Regions from separate parts of the Halonatronomonas betaini genome, predicted to be linked through region 1. Evidence: riboswitches for the same ligand, from Rfam matches in the RefSeq annotation. Region 1 holds a riboswitch; the other holds the start of a gene.

Region 1 (4,053 bases):
GTATGAACCTGCCCCAGGTCTTAAAGAAGCTGGCATCACAGCGGATGGGTCTGGTGCTTTCAACCGGGCCGACCGGGAGTGGGAAATCGACGACCCAGGCTGCAATTATAAATGAGATAAATCATACGAGAAATGCCCATGTTATAACTCTAGAGGACCCGATTGAATACCTGCACAGGCATAATGAGAGCCTGGTGCACCAGCGGGAGGTTGGCAATGATACATCATCATTTGCCAGGGGCTTGCGTTCATGCCTCCGGCAGGACCCGGACGTTATCCTGGTCGGTGAGATGCGGGATCTAGAGACCATACAGATAGCCCTGGAGGCTGCCGAGACCGGTCACCTGGTCCTGGCAACACTCCATACAAATAGTGCGCCGGCGACGATTGACAGGATAATTGATGTCTTCCCGCCAGGACAGCAGGATCAGATAAGAATACAGCTGGCCTCGGTAATCAGTGGCATTGTAGCCCAGCAGTTGATGCCGAGAAAGAACGAGAGCGGCCGGGTGGCATCATTTGAGATAATGATTGCAACGGCGGCGATCAGGAATATTATCCGGGAGGGCAAGACAAGTCAGATATATTCTGCCATCCAGACCGGTGGCAAGCTGGATATGGTAACGATGGATAATTACCTGCTTAAATTATATAACTCGGGAACAATCTCCAGAGAGTCAGTTGTTCATTACTGTAATGATATAAAATATATTAGAGAGAGAATGATGTAGAGAGGAGGTGGCAGGCTATGTCTCCAGAGTTTAATTATCAGGCAAGGCGGAAGAATGGCGAACTTGTTGGCGGTGAGCTAAGTGCCGGTGCCAGAGATGATGTGGCCAGACAGCTAAGGGATAGAGGACTTTATATTGTTTCGATAAGTGAGAAAGAGTCTGAAAAGTCTGGCGGGTTGTTTGGTAATATAGAGCTAGAAGAGTTAAAATTTTGGGAACATGGTTTTAGTATAGCTGAACTGGCTTATTTTTCACAGCAGTTTTCAGTTTTAATAGCTGCTGGAATACCACTGGTTGGTTCACTTGAAATTATGAGAGACCAGGTGGACAAGAAACATGTTAAAGAGATGCTAGGTGAAGTAATAAGTGATGTTGAAGCCGGTGAAACATTAACTGAAGCCTTTAAGAAACATCCTGACTATTTTCCATCATTATTTATTCATTTGATAAAAGCAGGTGAAACAGGTGGTGTGCTGGATGAGGTTTTAGCAGAACTGGTAGAATATTACCGACGGAGAGATAAAATTAATAAAGAGGTTAAATCAGCTCTGTATTATCCGGCTGCTGTTTTAGGTGTTGGCTTAATAGCTGTTTTAATCTTAATTGGTTTTGTACTACCAAGTATTACAGACATGCTAGTTGGCCTTGGGGGAGACCTGCCTTTACCGACTGTTATATTAATTGGGGTTACCAACTTTGTAAATAGTTACTGGTGGATAATGTTGATTGGTATTATATTGATTGTACTCGGTATAAGATCGTACAAGAACACTCCAAGAGGTAAAAGGAATTTTGATAAATTGATATTAAAAGTACCTGTTGTCGGCGATTTAATAATGAAAATAACTATATCCAGGTTTGCAAGTACTTTATCTCTATTAATGAAAAGTGGAGTAAATATAATGAATGCCCTGCCGGTACTTGAAGATGTTGTTGGAAATGAAGTTTATGCTGATATCTTAATAGAAACCAGGTCAAGAGTTAGAGAAGGTGTTAACATGTCTCAGCCTTTAGCCAAAAGTGAAGAATTTCCACCGATGGTTATCCAGATGATAAAAGTTGGTGAAGAAACTGGTAATATGGAAGAGATGTTAAACAGACTTTCTGATTTTTATGATGTAGAGGTAGAGGCTGCAATTGATGGAAGTATCTCTTTGATAGAACCATTCTTGATAGTAATGCTTGCTATTGTTGTTGGCGGTATAGTTGCATCAGTCTTACTACCATTATTTGGTGTATATACAGCTATTTAAAATTTCTTTGCGTCATCCTAGAATCATTGAGACTTATTGACTATGGCGAAAATATTATGATATAATTGTGATATCTAATAAATATAGATAGATATAGTAGTTTGGAGGCTGTGAAGACCGGTCTGGATCACCTGGGCACCCTGAGACCGATTGGAGCCAGTGGTGCAACCGGCCAGATTCTATCGAGGTCGGTTTAAATATCAACCGGCTGTGATAAATTTTTAACACAGTATGGAGTAGGAGGTGAAAACACGAAAAAACAGGAGCAGGGAAAAGTGGAGTTGAGATAGTGATTAAAAAATAATATTAAACAGGAGGAATTATAATGAGAAAATTAAGAAACAATGCTGGTTTTACATTGATTGAATTATTAATCGTTGTTGTTATTATTGGTGTGCTTGCAGCTATAGCTATACCGAATATTTTAGATTTAACTGACGAGGCAGATGAACCTGTTGTTAGAGCTAATATGAGAGCTTTAGCTACAGAAATAGAAGCTTTTAGGCTTCAGAATGAACGTGATTTACCGACTATCACAGATGCTGATGATCTAAATGATTTTGATGACTCTGATACCTTTAAAGAATTAATTGGTTTAGCTGAGGATTTTGGAACATTTAAGTTTTATTCTAATAATGCAGCTGATGATTCAGAAACTACCGGTTATTGGGCTGTTTTTGAATTTGACGGTGACTTTGAAACAATAACTATTTCTTCAGGATTTGAAAGTGAACCTACTGATATAGTAACTTTTCCTGATGATTGATTTAACTCCTTAAGTATCTATTATAATTATAAATGATTATTACCAATAAGCTGTATCTTTAATACACAGCTTATTGGTAATATTAATGGAGGGATGCCATTGCTTAAAAAAAAATTATTATTAAACAATAAAGGCTTTACCCTGGTTGAACTCTTAGTCGTTGTTCTAATTGTCGGCACTATTGCTGCTATTGCAATCCCAAATGTTATTGGCCTGGCTGACCCGGTTCCTATGGAAGTTATTAGAGTTAATATGAGAACTGTGATGACAGAGATAGAAAGTCACAATTATTTAGAAGACGAATACCCTGATTTTGATAATACAGATAATTTTATTAGTGAATTTAAAAAAGAGTCGGATGCACTGGCTGAAATAGTAAATTATTTAGGGGATTCATCTGATATTTATGTTTATGAAAATGTTGATGGTGATTATCTTTTTTCAGTAAAAGCAGAGGACAAATATTTAGTTATTTCAAATGTTTATGGCTTTAGATATGATCTGGATGAAAATCTATCTTTAGAGTAAATTAATAGTTGAATTGATGGGAAGGTTTTATATGATATTAATTATTTTTATACTAGGATTGGTTATAGGCAGTTTTTTAAATGTTGTTATTTATCGGGTTCCTGAGGGGAAATCAATTATTAAACCGCCTTCTCACTGTCTTGAATGTGATCATAGGCTATCCCCAATTGAGTTAATACCTGTTATTAGTTATATTGTTTTAAAAGGTAAATGCAGTTCATGTGATACAAAAATCTCTTTAAGATATCCAGCAGTTGAGCTTGTTACTGGCATAGTGTTTGTTATTAATTATTTGCAATTATATTATAATATTATGAATTTGATAGCAGGCTTGATTTTGTCTTCGATATTGATAGTATTGACTTTAATTGATTATGATCATCAGATCTTACCAGATAGTATAACTATTGGTGGATTATTTGTAGGACTTATATTAAGCATATTCAGGCCTGATATTACTGTTTTTAATGCGATTTTAGGGCTTTTAGTAGCCGGAGGATTTCTGTTAATTATAGCTTATGCAAGTAAAGGTGGCCTCGGTGGCGGAGATATAAAATTAATGGCAATGGTTGGAACTTTTTTAGGACCACTTTCTGCTTTTGCAGCTATTTTTATTGGAGCATTGTTAGGGCTTCTGGCGAGTTTGCCTGGTATTCTTTCAGGAGAATTGAGTAGAAAAAGCAAGTTGCCCTTTGGACCATTTCTTGCTGGTGCTTCATTGATATTCTGGTTCTGGGGCGATTATTTATGGGAATTTTATTTAAGTATATTTATT
Region 2 (4,053 bases), on a different contig from region 1:
TATTCGGCCTCTTCAATACCTTTTCTGGCGATATCCAGCTCTTCAGGCCTGGCACCGGTCTCGGCCATCTCCAGCTCCTGGCTGGCGGCCTCCAGGGAGGCTTCGGCTTCAATCAGGGCCATCTCGGCCTCATCTAAATCTGATTTAGGCACAACTCCTTCATCATAGAGATATTCGATTCTTTCATAGGTATCCCGGGCCAGCTCATAACTCTTTTCGGCAGACTGCTTCTGGGCTTTAGCCATCTCTAGCTCTTCCTCCCGGGCACCGGTCTCTGCCATATCCAGTTCCAGTCTAGCCTGTTCCAGGGCAGCCTCGGCCTCTTTAATGCCTAGATCAAGTTCTTCTGATTCAAGTTCTAAGAGAAGCTGGCCTTCTTGAACCTGGTCGCCTTCAGAGACGTGGATATTTTTGACTTCACCACCGATGCCAGGCACAACTGGCACTGTCTCGCCTGGAACAGTAAAGCCGTCAAACTCCTGATATTCGGCTGTCTGCTCTGCTCGCAGCTGAACTGCCTGGATTGCGTCGTAATTACTGGCGTTATTATTATCAGCCTGATCTAAATCATTGTTATCGTTAGGGCTATAATTATCCGCAGCATCAGGATTACTATCATTATCAACGGTATCTCGATCATTATCACCATTATTATCTGATGCCTGGATATCAGTCTGACGCTTAATCTCTATTTCTTCTTCTCCATTTTCCATTGAACTCCGGATAAGAGGAACTGTTAAAAGGGTTGTTATTAAGATAAGAAATAATATTTTAGATATAAATCCAGATTTCCTTTTAAGTTTAGTTAGGAATTTCATCATCTTTAACACTTCCTTCTTTTAATCTTGAAACTATATGGATTGTTCAAGGCTAAATTTGAGCATTATCTAATATTATATTAGTTATTTATTTTTGTATTTGCTAAAAATTCTTAGCAACATCTCCACCCAGGCCTGTCTGGCCTGTTCAATATTTAGCCCACAGGGGCCCTTAAGATAATCCCAGTTCTTTGGTGATAACGAAGATTCCAGGGCATAGATAAAGTTGGATTCTATATCAGTATCATCTAGAAAGATTTCAAAGTATTTTTTTAAGCCATCTCTGAGTGTCTGGCTCTTTAAAGTTTCGATTCGCTCCCTGACTTCAAGTGGCATTCCTCTTTCTGAGAGAAGATTTCTGATTGATGCGGTGAATTCATAGATATCGCTTAAATGGTTAACGTATCTGGTTATTACTTCCTCTATATTATCGGTTTTTATTGGAACTTCTGGCTCTGGAAACTTTTCTCTGATTTGATCTAGCTTGTAATGGTAGGCTTCTTCGATTAATTCATCTAAGTCATTAAAATAACGAAATATTGATCTCCTTGAAACGCCAGCTTCACTTGCTATTTCTCCTGTATCAGGCAGAGTTCTTTTTTCAGCAATTAAATTTAAAAAGGTTGACAGGACTTTTCTTTTATTCTGCTCCCGTCTTGATTTGCGGCCATCTGTGATTGTCTCTTTCTTAGGATCAACTGCTTTGCTCTCCATTTGATTACTCCCCTGTTCTTCATCAGAATTAATAGTCATATTTATTTCTCCTCCATATTATAAATATGTCACCTGTAATGACAATTTGATTTGTCACTACTAGTGACATAATGTTATCAAAGATTAGGCTGTCAGTCAAATAAGCCCCCAGCCCTGGTTAGACCTTCCTGGACCTTTCCGGTAAATATCACATAAATACAAAAAACCCTGACAGAAAACTGCCAGGGGTAATATTCATAAAGTCGTACTATACAAAATTATATAATTGTAATTGAAAGTGATTATATAAGTTTCTCAATCTGCTTGAGATAATTTCTGCTCTCACCATGCTCCTCATCAGGCTCAAGCCATTCTGGCCACCAGTGATTGGCAAGCAGATACATCTCACTTCCAGGAATATCATCAGTAAATAAGGCCATTAGCTCTCCATTTATAAAAAAGGCTACATAATCAGGTTGATAATCTATTCTGTATTCATTAAAATCAGCAGTTGGGTCAAAATCAAGCTTCCGCTGGACATAGTTAGTCCTAACTCCATCTTTCCAGATCACAAAATCAACCCGCCTGGAACCATCATTATATATCTCAATATCAATTTCATCATTTTTTTCAGCTACACCCTGATACATAAAGAAAGCTGTATAGGAACCGGCTGCATAATCTGTCTTTAGATTGGCAATATAACTGCCATAGCCTATTCTATCAACAGTTCTTTTCTGGCCACCATCAAAGTTATTCTCCGGGGAGACTAAGACCATACTATCGTCAGCTTCAACTACATTATCGGAAATTACTTCTCCTAGCCCTAATTCATGATTTGAAGCAATAAATTCACTCCAGCAGATAGCTTCTCTCTGGCCATTATTATAATTATCCCTGACTATTTCAGCCAGTTCATCTTCACTGAGATACTCATCGGTCAGATTATCCTGCCTTAAAATATCTGAGCTACTTGCTGAGCCACAACCTGTAAAAACTAAAATTATAACTAAAATATAAATAATAAATAAAAACTTCCTCATGTTATCCCTCCGGTAGCCGAACTACCCGTTTAGACGGGCATCTAGCTTTGCGACTCTGCCTCTCAGCAGGATTGCCTTTTTCAAGGATTTATTACTATTAATCTCATTTATCTTCTATAAGCATACCTTAGTATTAATATATATTAATCAATCAGCATTGTCAACTAAAAATCAACAGAAAACCCCTTTCTGATTTTAGCGAAAGGGGTTTAGCTATAATATATTAATAGTTAATCATTGAGAAAACTATATTATTGAAAGTCAAACTTTATAATATTTATCACTAGCTATTCAGCATCAGGCCGATTTACAGCAACAAAATCTCTCTCTGCAATATAATCGACTAATTCAGTAAAGTCCTCTTCTGACCAGTTATGATTCCTGCCTACTCCAGTCAATGAAAGCATTATCCATTGATCTTCTTCCATTAGATTTATTATAGCTTTGACACCATTTAAAGCAAGGTTATTAATATCTAAAGCCATAACTCTGTGCTGGTCACCGGCATTCATTGGAATCTCATTTACAGCTTTCCAATAACTGACTACAGTGGCTGGATAAACTTCAGCAATTAAATCTAAAGTATGATTTGTATAATTATCATGGGTTAGATAAGATCCATAAACTTCTGGAACTATTTCAGATAAAATCTGTTTTGACTCTTGGAGTTGTTCTAAAACCTCTTCATCACTAAGGAGGGCTAGATCCTGATAAACAAGGCCATGGGATCCAACACCCCAGCCAGCTTCATATAAATCAAGTAAATCTTCTTCTGTTAATTTACCAGGGCTTCCAATACTATTAGTTGCAACATAGACATCACCTCTATAATCATATCTACTCAAAATCGGATGAGCAGTTTCAATTACGGAAATATCGCCATCAGTAAATGCAAAGGTTACCATCTGCTCGGGCATGTCAGCACCACTTCCACCCATAGCTAAAACTAGACCTACAATTAAAATCACTACAGCAAATCTTCCCATTAGATATAAACTGGATAAACCTGATGGTATATACATATAAACGACCTCCTTCTAATTCAATGACCTTTATGCCAGACGACAAGTTTATTGTTCCGATATAACTCTATATAACCTGATTCGATAAAGATTACATTATCGATTATTAGCGATAGCCAGTAAAAGGGAATTCCAGCCAGGGCCGGTCTGATTCTCTTGTATTTTATAGCTCCCTTTAAAACCATAAATACTGTAAAGGAAAAATCAAATAATAGAAAATAAAAGATTGCTTGATATAAATAAATTCCGGTACTGCCCTGAATGGTCATTGTTATAAAACCTACGACTAAAAATATCCAGAGAAAATTGGACAAAAGATGGACAGTTGTTAAGGCTAATAGTTTTTTGTTTTTAGACAAGAGATCGCCTTTATACATTTTCAAACATTGAAAGAAGCCTCTGTACCAGCGCCTGATCTGATTTCTATAAGTCAACCAGTTGTCAGGATCTTTAGGATAACTGACTGCATCTTTAATA

Evidence for each region. Region 1 has a riboswitch for cyclic di-GMP ahead of I0Q91_RS06555 (type II secretion system protein). Riboswitches for the same ligand answer to the same signal wherever they lie in the genome.
Region 2: another riboswitch for cyclic di-GMP. It lies ahead of I0Q91_RS10490 (family 16 glycosylhydrolase); the one in region 1 lies ahead of I0Q91_RS06555 (type II secretion system protein).

What each region holds. Positions count from the first base shown of each region.
Region 1 is NZ_JADPIE010000003.1:227,003-231,055, reverse strand. It holds gene I0Q91_RS06565 (type IV pilus twitching motility protein PilT) at 1-731, shown strand, start outside; gene I0Q91_RS06560 (type II secretion system F family protein) at 749-1,984, shown strand; cyclic di-GMP riboswitch class II at 2,079-2,166, shown strand; gene I0Q91_RS06555 (type II secretion system protein) at 2,310-2,750, shown strand; gene I0Q91_RS06550 (prepilin-type N-terminal cleavage/methylation domain-containing protein) at 2,850-3,278, shown strand; gene I0Q91_RS06545 (prepilin peptidase) at 3,310-4,053, shown strand, end outside.
Region 2 is NZ_JADPIE010000006.1:22,723-26,775, forward strand. It holds gene I0Q91_RS10480 (efflux RND transporter periplasmic adaptor subunit) at 1-821, opposite strand, end outside; gene I0Q91_RS10485 (TetR/AcrR family transcriptional regulator) at 903-1,571, opposite strand; gene I0Q91_RS10490 (family 16 glycosylhydrolase) at 1,814-2,554, opposite strand; cyclic di-GMP riboswitch class I at 2,563-2,640, opposite strand; gene I0Q91_RS10495 (polysaccharide deacetylase family protein) at 2,842-3,576, opposite strand; gene I0Q91_RS10500 (glycosyltransferase family 2 protein) at 3,597-4,053, opposite strand, start outside.